One region of the Methylobacterium sp. 142-1Y genome, then DNA from elsewhere that is predicted to be linked to it. Evidence: predicted binding sites of a transcription regulator. Region 1 holds the regulator's gene; the other holds the start of a gene.
What was found. The regulator PhoB, encoded in region 1, activates phosphate uptake and scavenging genes when phosphate is short. The targets are predictions, from matches to a motif close to TGTCATNNANCTGTCAT.
Positions count from the first base shown of each region.

Region 1 (5,466 bases):
GATCTCGCTCGGCATCGCGATCTACCTGACGCAGCTCTGCCCCGGCTGGGCGCGCCGCCCGGTCGCGATGACGATCGAGCTGCTCGCCGCCGTGCCGAGCATCATCTACGGTATGTGGGGCCTGTTCATCTTCGCGCCGCTCTTCGCGCGCTTCGTGCAGATCCCGGTCTCGAACGTGGTCGAGGGCATGCCGATCGTCGGCACCCTGTTCTACGCCCAGGTGCCGTCGGGCGTCGGCGTGCTCACCGCCGGCATCATCCTGGCGATCATGATCGTGCCCTTCGTCGCCTCGATCACCCGCGACATGCTCGACCAGATCCCGACCGTCCTGCGCGAGAGCGCCTACGGCATCGGCTGCACCACCTGGGAGGTCGTGCGCCACGTCCTGATCCCGCAGGCCTCGGTCTCGATCATCGGCGCGATCATGCTCGGCCTCGGCCGCGCGCTCGGCGAGACGATGGCGGTCACCTTCGTGATCGGCAACGCCAACCGCCTCTCGGCCTCGATCTTCGATCCCGGCTCGACCATCGCCTCGCGCATCGCCAACGAGTTCAACGAGGCCGACGGCATGCAGCTCCACGCGCTGATGGCGCTCGGCTGCATCCTCTTCGTCGTCACCTTCATCGTGCTCATCATCGCCCGGCTGCTGGTGCGCCGCGCGAAGGTGGCCTGATCCCGCTCCCGCACGGACGTTTCCCGATGAACGCTTCCCCCGCCGCGGTCTCAGGCTCCGAAGGCCCGACCGCTCCCGCCCGCCTCCCGCCCGCCCCGCAGGCCTGGGGCCGGGTCCGCGCCGGCCGGCGCTCCGCCGACAAGCTCCTCATCGTCGGCTGCACCGCCGCGACCGTGCTCGGCGCCGTCGTGCTCGGCTCGATCCTGCTCATGCTCATCATCCAGGGCGTGCAGGGATTCTCGCCGGCCCTGTTCACCCAGGTCACGCCGGGCCCCGGCTCCGAGGGCGGCGGCATCGCCAACGCGATCCTCGGCAGCCTGGTGATGACGGTGCTCGGCATCGTCGTGGCGACGCCGGTCGGCGTGCTCGCCGGCACCTACCTCGCCGAGTACGGCCGAGGCTCGCACCTCGCCAACCTGATCCGCTTCCTCAACGACATCCTGCTCTCGGCGCCGTCGATCCTGATCGGCCTCTTCGTCTACACCCTGATGGTGCGGCCGATGGGCGGCTATTCGGGCTGGGCCGGTGCCGTGGCGCTCGCCATCATCGCCACCCCGGTGATCGTGCGCACCACCGAGGACATGCTGCGCCTGGTGCCCGGCCCCCTGCGCGAGGCCGGCGTCGCCCTCGGCGCCCCGTACTCGATCGTGATCCGCTCCGTCACCTGGCGGGCGGCCCAGTCGGGCATCGTGACCGGCGTGCTCCTGGCGCTGGCCCGCATCGCCGGCGAGACCGCGCCCCTGCTCTTCACCGCGCTCAACAACAATTCCTGGTTCAGCCCCAACCTGATGGGCGGCGTCGCGAACCTGCCGGTGATGATCTACCAGTTCGCGCTCTCGCCCTACGAGAACTGGCGCCAGCTGGCCTGGGCCGGCGCGCTCCTCATCACCGTCACCATCCTGGGCCTGTCGATCGTGGCCCGCCTCGTCCTGAGCGGTCCCAAGGGCCGCTGATCCGATACCTTGCCCGGAGACACCCCGATGAGCGCCACCGCCACCGCCGTGCCGGTCGTGGGCCAGAGCACGGCCGACGAGTCCGCCGCGATCCGCCTCGCCGTCAAGGACCTCAACTTCTACTACGGCGACTTCAAGGGCCTGAAGAACATCAACCTCAACTTCCTCGACCGCCAGGTCACCGCCCTGATCGGGCCGTCCGGCTGCGGCAAGTCGACGTTGCTGCGCACCTTCAACCGGATCTACAGCCTGTATCCGGAGCAGCGCGCGGAAGGCGAGATCCTGCTCGACGGCCGCAACATCCTGGATTCCTCGATCGACCTCAACGAGCTGCGCGCCCGGGTCGGCATGGTGTTCCAGAAGCCGACCCCGTTCCCGATGTCGATCTACGACAACATCGCGTTCGGCATCCGGCTCTACGAGCGCCTCGGCAAGGCCGATCTCGACAACCGCGTCGAGGAGGCCCTGCGCAAGGGCGCCCTCTGGGACGAGGTCAAGGACAAGCTCAAGCAGTCCGGCATGGGCCTGTCCGGCGGCCAGCAGCAGCGCCTCTGCATCGCCCGCACGGTGGCGCAGCGCCCGGAGGTGATCCTGTTCGACGAGCCGACCTCGGCCCTCGACCCGATCTCGACCGGCCGCATCGAGGAACTGATCGAGCAGCTGCGGGGCGAGTTCACCATCGCCATCGTCACCCACAACATGCAGCAGGCGGCGCGCATCTCGCAGTTCACCGCCTTCATGTATCTCGGCGAGCTGATCGAGTTCGGGCCGACCAACCGGCTGTTCATGAACCCGTCGAAGCGCCAGACCCAGGACTACATCACCGGCCGGTTCGGCTGAGGCCTGACGCGATCATCCGCCGGCCCGGTCTGCCGGGCCGGCACAAGCCTACGCTCCACCTCCGCGCGAGGAGCCAGATCCCATGTCGAGCCACATCGTCACCTCCTACGATCAGGAGTTGCAGAACCTGCGGCGCAGCATCGCCGAGATGGGCGGCATCGCCGAAAAGATGGTGGCCGATTCCGGCCAGGCGCTCCTGCGCCGCGACGCCGCCCTCGCCCAGGCGGTGATCGCCACCGACCAGCGTCTCGACGGGCTGCAGCGCGAGATCGAGGAGAAGGCCATCCTCCTCATCGCCCGCCGCCAGCCGCTGGCGGTCGACCTGCGCGAGACCATCTCGGCGATCCGCGTCTCGGGCGACCTCGAACGCATCGGGGATCTGGCCAAGAACGTCGCCAAGCGCGTCGTCGCCATCGCCGACCAGGTCCAGCTGCAGAAGATCGTCGTCGGCGTGGAGCACATGAACGAGCTGGTCCAGGAGCAGCTCAAGGACGTGCTCGACGCCTACGCCACCCAGGACACCGTCGCGGCCCTCGACGTCTGGGCCCGGGACGGCGGCATCGACGCGCTCTACACCTCGCTGTTCCGCGAACTCCTGACCTACATGATGGAGGATCCGCGCAACATCACGTTCTGCACGCACCTGCTGTTCTGCGCCAAGAACGTCGAGCGCATCGGCGACCACACCACCAACATCGCCGAGACCATCCACTACCTCGCCACCGGCGAGACCCTGCCGACCGAGCGTCCGAAGAACGACCGTTCGAGCTTCGCCACCCTCGACACCCCGCCCGAGGCTTGAGGGCGACGCCCGTCCGGGCCTTGCGGCCCGGCGGGCCTTTACCCCCGCCCCCGCCTGAGTGCCCCCGATGAGTACCCGCATCCTGATCGTCGAGGACGAGGAAGCCCTCACCCTCCTCCTGCGCTACAACCTCGAGGCCGAGGGCTTCGAGGTCGACGCCGTCGCCCGGGGCGACGAGGCGGATATCCGCCTGCGCGAGCAGGTGCCGGACCTCGTCCTCCTCGACTGGATGATGCCGGGCCTGTCCGGCATCGAACTGTGCCGGCGCATCCGCGCCCGCCGCGAGACCGAGCGGCTGCCGGTGATCATGCTGACGGCCCGCGGCGAGGAGGGCGACCGGGTGCGGGGCCTCGCCACCGGTGCCGACGACTACATCGTCAAGCCGTTCTCGGTGCCGGAACTGCTGGCGCGGGTGCGGGCGCTCCTGCGGCGGGCCAAGCCCGCCCACGTCGCCGACCTCCTGATCGCCGGCGACATCGAGCTCGACCGGGTCAGCCACCGCGTCCGCCGCGACGGTCGCGAGCTGCATCTCGGCCCGACCGAGTTCAAGCTGCTCGAATTCCTGATGCAGAGCCCCGGACGCGTCTTCTCGCGCGAGCAACTGCTCGACGGCGTCTGGGGGCACGACGTCTATATCGACGAGCGCACCGTCGACGTGCATATCGGCCGCCTGCGCAAGGCGATCAACCGCGGCCGCGACAGCGACCCGATCCGCACCGTGCGGGGCTCGGGCTATTCGTTCGACGAGATGTTCGCGCCGGAGGCGTGATACGGTCTTCGTGTGAACTGTTCGCGGCAAGAAGAGCGCAAGTTCCCCCTCCCCCCTCTGCGGGCTAGCGGATTCACACTTCTCCTTCGTGAGCTAACCCTCTGTAAATATGCGCGCTTTCCCCTCCCCTTGTGGGGAGGGGTTAGGGGTGGGGGTGGTGCCGGAGTAGCCTCGCGCTCTACGCGGCACCACCCCCACCTCCAACTCCTCCCCACAACTTGCAGCGATTCCGGGCAAGCCCGGGATCGCCGGGGGGAGGAGAGGCGCGCGACCTTCACCGGAGAAGCTCTCGAACCGAGAAGTGTGAACACGCTAGCCTCTGCGGGGGAGGGTGGCCTGCGGAGCAGGCCGGGAGAGGGGCAGCGCGACGCTGATTCAGAGGGCGCCAGTCAGAACGGTTCCGCCTCATCCGGAAGCGTGGTTCCCCTCTCCCGCCCGGCGCCGCCGGGCACCCTCCCCCGCAGAGGGGGGAGGGTTCAAGACCAGCGATACTTTCTTTCCCCGGACAGCCCTGCATCCACGGCGAAGAGGGGGATCCCGCCCTTTATTGCGGCCGGAACAGTTCAGGTCGAACCCGTCTCACAATGCCTTCGCCATCTCCCGCAGCACGAACTTCTGCACCTTGCCGGTCGAGGTCTTCGGCAGTTCCGTGAAGACAACGTGCCTGGGCACCTTGAAGCCGGCGAGCGACTGGCGGCACCAGCCGATCAGCTCCTCGGCCGAGACCATCTCGGAGCCTTTCAGTTCGACGAAGGCGCACGGCGTCTCGCCCCATTTCTCGTCGGGCTTGGCGACCACGGCGGCGGCGGCCACCGCCGGGTGCTTGAACAGGGCCTCCTCGACCTCGATCGACGAGATGTTCTCGCCCCCTGAGATGATGATGTCCTTCGAGCGATCCTTGAGCTGGATGTAGCCGTCCGGGTGCTTCACCCCGAGATCGCCCGAATGGAACCAGCCGCCCGCGAAGGCGGCCTCGGTGGCTGTCGGGTTCTTGAGGTAGCCGCGCATCACCACGTTGCCGCGGAACATCACCTCGCCCAGCGTCTCGCCGTCGGCGGGGACCGGCTGCATCGTCTCGGGATCGAGCACGTCCAGCGCCTCGAGCGGCGGGTAGCGCACGCCCTGGCGCGCCTTGCGGGCGGCCTGCTCGTCCTTGCCCAAGGCGTTCCAGTCGGCGTGCCACTCGTTCACCACCGCCGGGCCGTAGGTCTCGGTCAGCCCGTAGACGTGGGTGACGTCGAATCCCGCCTCGGCCATGCCGGCGAGCACCGCTTCCGGCGGGGGCGCCGCCGCGGTGAGGAAGGAGACGCGGTTGGGTAGCTCCCGCCGCTCGGCCGCGGCGGCGTTGATGAGGAGCGACATCACGATCGGCGCGCCGCACAGATGCGTCACGCCGTGATCCGCGATGGCGTCGTACATGGCTTTCGCC
Region 1 covers NZ_CM173224.1:181,763-187,228, forward strand. Annotated here, with positions in the region: gene pstC (phosphate ABC transporter permease subunit PstC) at 1-673, shown strand, start outside; gene pstA (phosphate ABC transporter permease PstA) at 700-1,626, shown strand; gene pstB (phosphate ABC transporter ATP-binding protein PstB) at 1,654-2,466, shown strand; gene phoU (phosphate signaling complex protein PhoU) at 2,549-3,268, shown strand; gene phoB (phosphate regulon transcriptional regulator PhoB) at 3,336-4,037, shown strand; gene AC3AOF_RS00835 (acyl-CoA synthetase) at 4,617-5,466, opposite strand, start outside.

Region 2 (5,466 bases), 3.2 Mb from region 1:
GGCACGATCCCGAGCGTGCGCTCGCCGATCGTCATCGACGGCGTGCCGATGGCGGCCCAGACCGCCTCGCCGCAGGTGGGGGACCATACGCAGAGCGTGCTGGCGGATCCGGCCTGGGGCGGGTGAACCCGTCCCGATTCCAAAAAACGGGCCGCACGCGTGATGCTGCTCTCTCTCCCACCCTTGACCTCATCCTGAGGTGTCAGCCGATCAGAGATCGGCTGACCTCGAAGGAGGGCTCCAGAGATGTCAGGGTCATCTGGAGCCCTCCTTCGAGGCTCGTTTCACTCGCACCTCAGGATGAGGTTGCGAGCAGGACGGGCCGCCACCAACACTGAGCCGGGCCTTGAGAGACCACCGGAGGACACACCCATGACCGACGCCCCCCGCCCCCGCACCGGCGGGCAGATCCTGGTGGACCAGCTCGCCCGCCACGGCGTCGGCGACATCTTCTGCGTCCCCGGCGAGAGCTATCTCGCGGTGCTCGACGCGCTGCACGACGCGCAGATCCGCCTCACCGTCTGCCGGCAGGAGGGCGGCGCCGCCATGATGGCGGAGGCGCACGGCAAGCTGACGGGCAAGCCCGGGATCTGCTTCGTCACCCGCGGGCCCGGCGCCACCAACGCCTCGCCCGGCCTGCACATCGCCAAGCAGGATTCGACCCCGATGATCCTGTTCGTCGGCCAGATCGAGCGGGCGGCGCGGGAGCGCGAGGCGTTCCAGGAACTCGATTACCGGGCGGTGTTCGGCACCATCGCCAAGTGGGTGACCGAGATCGACAGCGCCGACCGGCTGCCGGAACTGATCGCCCGCGCCTTCCACGTCGCCACCGCCGGCCGGCCCGGACCGGTGGTGATCGCGCTGCCCGAGGACATGCTGGTCGAGACCGCGACGGTCGCGGATGCTCCCGCCTTCCGGCCGGTCGAGACCCATCCGGCCCTGTCCCAGATGGTCGCTTTGCAGAACCTCCTGGCGCAGGCGGAAAAACCCTTCGCGATCCTCGGCGGCAGCCGCTGGTCGGCGGAGGCCGTGCGGCGCTTCACGCGCTTCGCCGACCTGTTCTCGCTCCCCGTCGCCTGCTCGTTCCGGCGCCAGGGCCATTTCCCGGCCGATCACCGCTGCTATGCCGGCGATCTCGGCCTCGGCGTCAACCCGAAGCTGCTGGCCCGGATCAAGGAGTCGGATCTGCTTCTCGTCGTCGGCGGGCGGCTGTCGGAGATCCCGTCCCAGGGCTACACTTTGCTGGATATACCCGGCCCGCGCCAGCGCCTCGTCCACATCCATCCCGATCCGGAGGAGCTGGGCCGCGTCTACAGCCCGGCGCTCGCCATCAACGCGAGCCCGACCGCCTTCGCGGCGGCGATCGAGACGGTGCAGCCGCCCCGGACCTTGCCCTGGGCCGCCGGCACCGAGGCCTTACACGCCGATTACCTCGCCTGGAGCGATCCGACCCGGATCACCACCCCGGGCACGCTCCAGATGGGTGGCGTGATGGCCCACTTGCGCGAGACGCTGCCGGCCGACGCGATCCTGTGCAACGGCGCGGGCAACTTCGCCACCTGGGTCCACCGGTTCTGGCCGTTCCGGGCCCATGACGGCCAGCTCGCCCCGACCTCGGGCTCGATGGGCTACGGCGTCCCCGCCGCCGTCGGCGCCAAGCGCCTGCTGCCCGAGCGCACGGTCGTGGTGGTGTCGGGCGACGGCGACTTCCTGATGAACGGGCAGGAATTCGCCACCGCCGTCCAGTACGGGCTGCCGATCATCGTGATCCTGGTCGATAACGGCATGTACGGCACGATCCGGATGCATCAGGAGCGGGAATATCCCGGCCGCGTCTCCGGCACCGCGCTGAAGAATCCCGATTTCGCCGCCTATGCCACGGCCTTCGGCGGCTACGGCGAGCGGGTCGAGCGCACCGAGGACTTCCCGGCGGCCCTGGCGCGGGCGCGGGATTCCGGCCTGCCGGCGATCCTGCACTGCCCGATCGATCCCGAGGCGATCACCCCGACCACGACGATCCAGGCCCTGCGGGACCGGAAGCGGGCCTGAAACTTCGAGTTCGAAGCTTTCATCCCACCTGCAACCTCATCCTGAGGTGCGACCGCAGGGAGCCTCGAAGGAGGGCTCCAGAAGTCTCGGTGGTCTCTGGAGCCCTCCTTCGAGGCTCTCTGCGGTCGCACCTCAGGATGAGGTCGTGAGTAGGATGATCCGGAGAACTGCGCCGACGGGGCCACACTCTTCACGACCCTCCCTTGTCCCCCGGTCGCGGCTGTGCTTAGCCAGCTACTAACAAGCTGCCCGCCGCTGGAGACGGTGCGGGCCGCGTCACCCCCCGGCGCCCTGTCGTCGGAGTGTCACGCGGGCCCCGCATGAGGGGCCGCACACGAGGAGACGACACCCCGATGGCCCCCACCACGACCATCCGCATCGCGCTCGCGGGCTTAGGCCTGGCGCTCGCCGCCACCCCGGCGCTCGCCGTGACCGAGCTGCAATGGTGGCACGCGATGACCGGCGCCAACAACGACGCCGTCAACCGCCTCGCCGACGAGTTCAACGCGAGCCAGAGCGACTACAAGGTGGTGCCGACCTACAAGGGCAATTACGGCGAGACGCTGAATGCCGGCATCGCGGCCTTCCGCGCCGGCACCGCGCCGCACATCATGCAGGTGTTCGAGGTCGGCACTGCCACGATGATGTCGGCCAAGGGCGCGATCAAGCCGGTCTACCAGCTGATGAAGGATGCCGGCGAGCCGTTCGACCCGAACGCCTATCTGCCGGCGATCACCGGCTACTACTCGACGACCAAGGGCGAGATGCTCTCGTTCCCGTTCAACTCGTCGTCGATGGTGATGTGGGTCAATACCGACGCGCTGAAGTCGATCGGCCTCTCCGAGCCGCCGAAGACCTGGCCGGATCTGTTCGCCGCGGCCAAGAAGCTGACACAGAACGGCTTCCCGAATTGCGGCTTCTCGACCACCTGGGTCACCTGGCTCAACATCGAGCAGCTCTCGGCCTGGCACAACCTGCCGGTCGCCACCAAGGCCAACGGCATGGACGGCCTCGACACCACCCTCGAGATCAACGGGCCGCTCCAGGTCAAGCACCTCGCCAACCTCGCCGAGGCGCAGAAGGACAAGTCCTTCGACTATTCCGGCCGCTACGACAGCGGCTTCGGCCGCTTCACCGCCGGCGAGTGCCCGATCATGTTCGGCTCGTCCGGCTCCTACGGCAACGTCAAGGGCGCGGCGAAGTTCGCCTGGGCCTCGGCGCCGATGCCCTATTATCCCGACGTGCCGGGCGCGCCGCAGAACAGCATCATCGGCGGCGCCTCGCTGTGGGTGATGGGCGGCAAGAAGCCCGACGAGTACAAGGGCGTGGCGAAGTTCTTCACCTTCCTGTCCGACACCGACCGGCAGGCGAAGCTCCATCAGACCACCGGCTACATGCCGATCACCAAGGCCGCCTACGAGAAGTCCAAGGCGGACGGCTTCTACGACAAGAACCCGGCCCTCGAGACGCCGATCAAGGAACTGACCAACAAGCCGCCGACCGAGAATTCCCGGGGCCTGCGTCTCGGCAACCTGCCGCAGATGCGCGACCTATGGGCCGAGGAGATCGAGGGCACGCTGGCCGGCAAGAAGACGCCGAAGCAGGCCCTCGACGAGGCGGCGGCCCGCGGCAACGCGATGCTGCGCCAGTTCGAGAAGCAGGCCGGGCGGTAACCTCATGAGCCCCGAACGCATCACCTTCGGAGGCCGGCTGCTGCCGGCGGCGCTGATCGCGCCGCAGCTCCTGATCGTCGGCCTGTTCTTCTACTGGCCGGCAGTCCAGGCGGTCTGGCAGTCGTTCCAGATGCAGGATGCGTTCGGGCTCTCGACGGAGTTCGTCTGGTTCGAGAATTACCGGGCCCTGTTCACGGACCCGGCCTATTACCAGGCCCTCGTCACCACGCTGGTCTTCGCCGCGGCGGTGGCGGGGTTGTCGCTCGGCTTCGCGCTGCTCCTCGCCGCGATGGCCGACCGGGAGATCCGGGGCTCCGGCATCTACCGGACCCTGCTGATCTGGCCCTACGCGGTCGCTCCCGCCGTGGCCGGCGTGCTGTTCGGCTTCCTGTTCCAGCCCGGCCTCGGGCTGATCGCCCGGGGTCTCAACCAGATCGGCATCCCGTGGAACCCGCTGCTCGACGGGAACCACGCGATGATCCTGGTGGTGATGGCGGCGGCCTGGAAGCAGGTCTCCTACAACTTCCTGTTCTTCCTCGCCGGGCTCCAGGCGATTCCCGGCAGCGTGATCGAGGCGGCGGCGATCGACGGCGCCGGCCCGGCCCGGCGGTTCTGGACCATCGTCTTCCCGCTGCTCTCGCCGACCACGTTCTTCCTCATGGTCGTCAACGTCGTCTACGCCTTCTGCGAGACGTTCGGCGTCATCGACGTACTCACCCATGGCGGCCCGGGCCGGGCGACCCAGACGCTGGTCTACAAGGTCTACCAGGACGGCCGCATCGGCGCCGATCTCGGCGGCTCGGCGGCGCAATCGGTGGTGCTGATGGCGATCGTGATCGGCCTGACGGCGATCCAGTTCCGGTATGTCGAGAAGCGGGTGGCGTATTGAGGGGGCTGGGGGAGCCTTACCCCCGGAAGCACTTCGATCAAATTCGACTGCTCAGCTATTTCGCGGGCCCCGTAGAGACCTGTCTAGGAAAAGAGAGGCGCGGATCTTCTCCTCTCCCCGCGGGCGGGGAGAGGGCCGAACCCTCGTTCAGAGGGTTCGGCAAGCCCGTAGGGCGAGGGTGAGGGGGTGTTTCCGGAGGAGTCTCACTCGTCGAGACCCCCTCACCCTCGCTCCGGCTACGCCTCCGCTTGCTGCGTCTCCTGAACGGAGACACAGCCCTCTCCCCGCCCGCGGGGAGAGGAGGAAACCTGCGCTCCACTTTTCATCAGGGCTTCCGGGAACGGGCTCACGGTACTCGGGAGCGAGTGGACGAGCGTAAGCTCCGTCCCGAATCGCCCCTGTCATACGCTTTCCGGTTGATTAGGCCAGCTTGGGCTTTGGCTTTGCGGTTTTGGGCAGCCAGTGGAAGCTTGTGCGTGAGCTGATGAGGCCGGGCTGTTCGCTTAAGGTCGCGCACCGCTGCTCGACCACGCGTTCCAACTCATCCAGGTTGGCGATGTACCGATTGACCACCGGCTCATCGACCAGCGGCCACAACGTCTCGGCCGGCTGCAGTTCGGGCGTATAGGGCGGCAGGTAGACGAGCCGCACACCCTCGGGCACGCTTAGATTGGGCTGCGTGTGCCAGCCGGCATTGTCGAGCATCACCACCGCCCGGCAGCGCGTGCCGGCTCCGACCTCGCGCGCGAAGTCGGCCAAGAGTCGCTCGAAGAACGGCTTGGACAGGCCGTTGGAGAGGTACCACACCGTCTCGCCCATGGCCGGCGCCACGAAGGCGGTGACGTGCAGCCACTT
Region 2 covers NZ_CM173224.1:3,562,430-3,567,895, forward strand. Annotated here, with positions in the region: gene AC3AOF_RS16250 (CaiB/BaiF CoA transferase family protein) at 1-126, shown strand, start outside; gene AC3AOF_RS16255 (thiamine pyrophosphate-binding protein) at 373-2,049, shown strand; gene ugpB (sn-glycerol-3-phosphate ABC transporter substrate-binding protein UgpB) at 2,403-3,722, shown strand; gene ugpA (sn-glycerol-3-phosphate ABC transporter permease UgpA) at 3,727-4,611, shown strand; gene AC3AOF_RS16270 (IS630 family transposase) at 5,032-5,466, opposite strand, start outside.
Region 2: the regulator PhoB is predicted to act here: its motif matches at 2,342-2,358, upstream of ugpB (sn-glycerol-3-phosphate ABC transporter substrate-binding protein UgpB).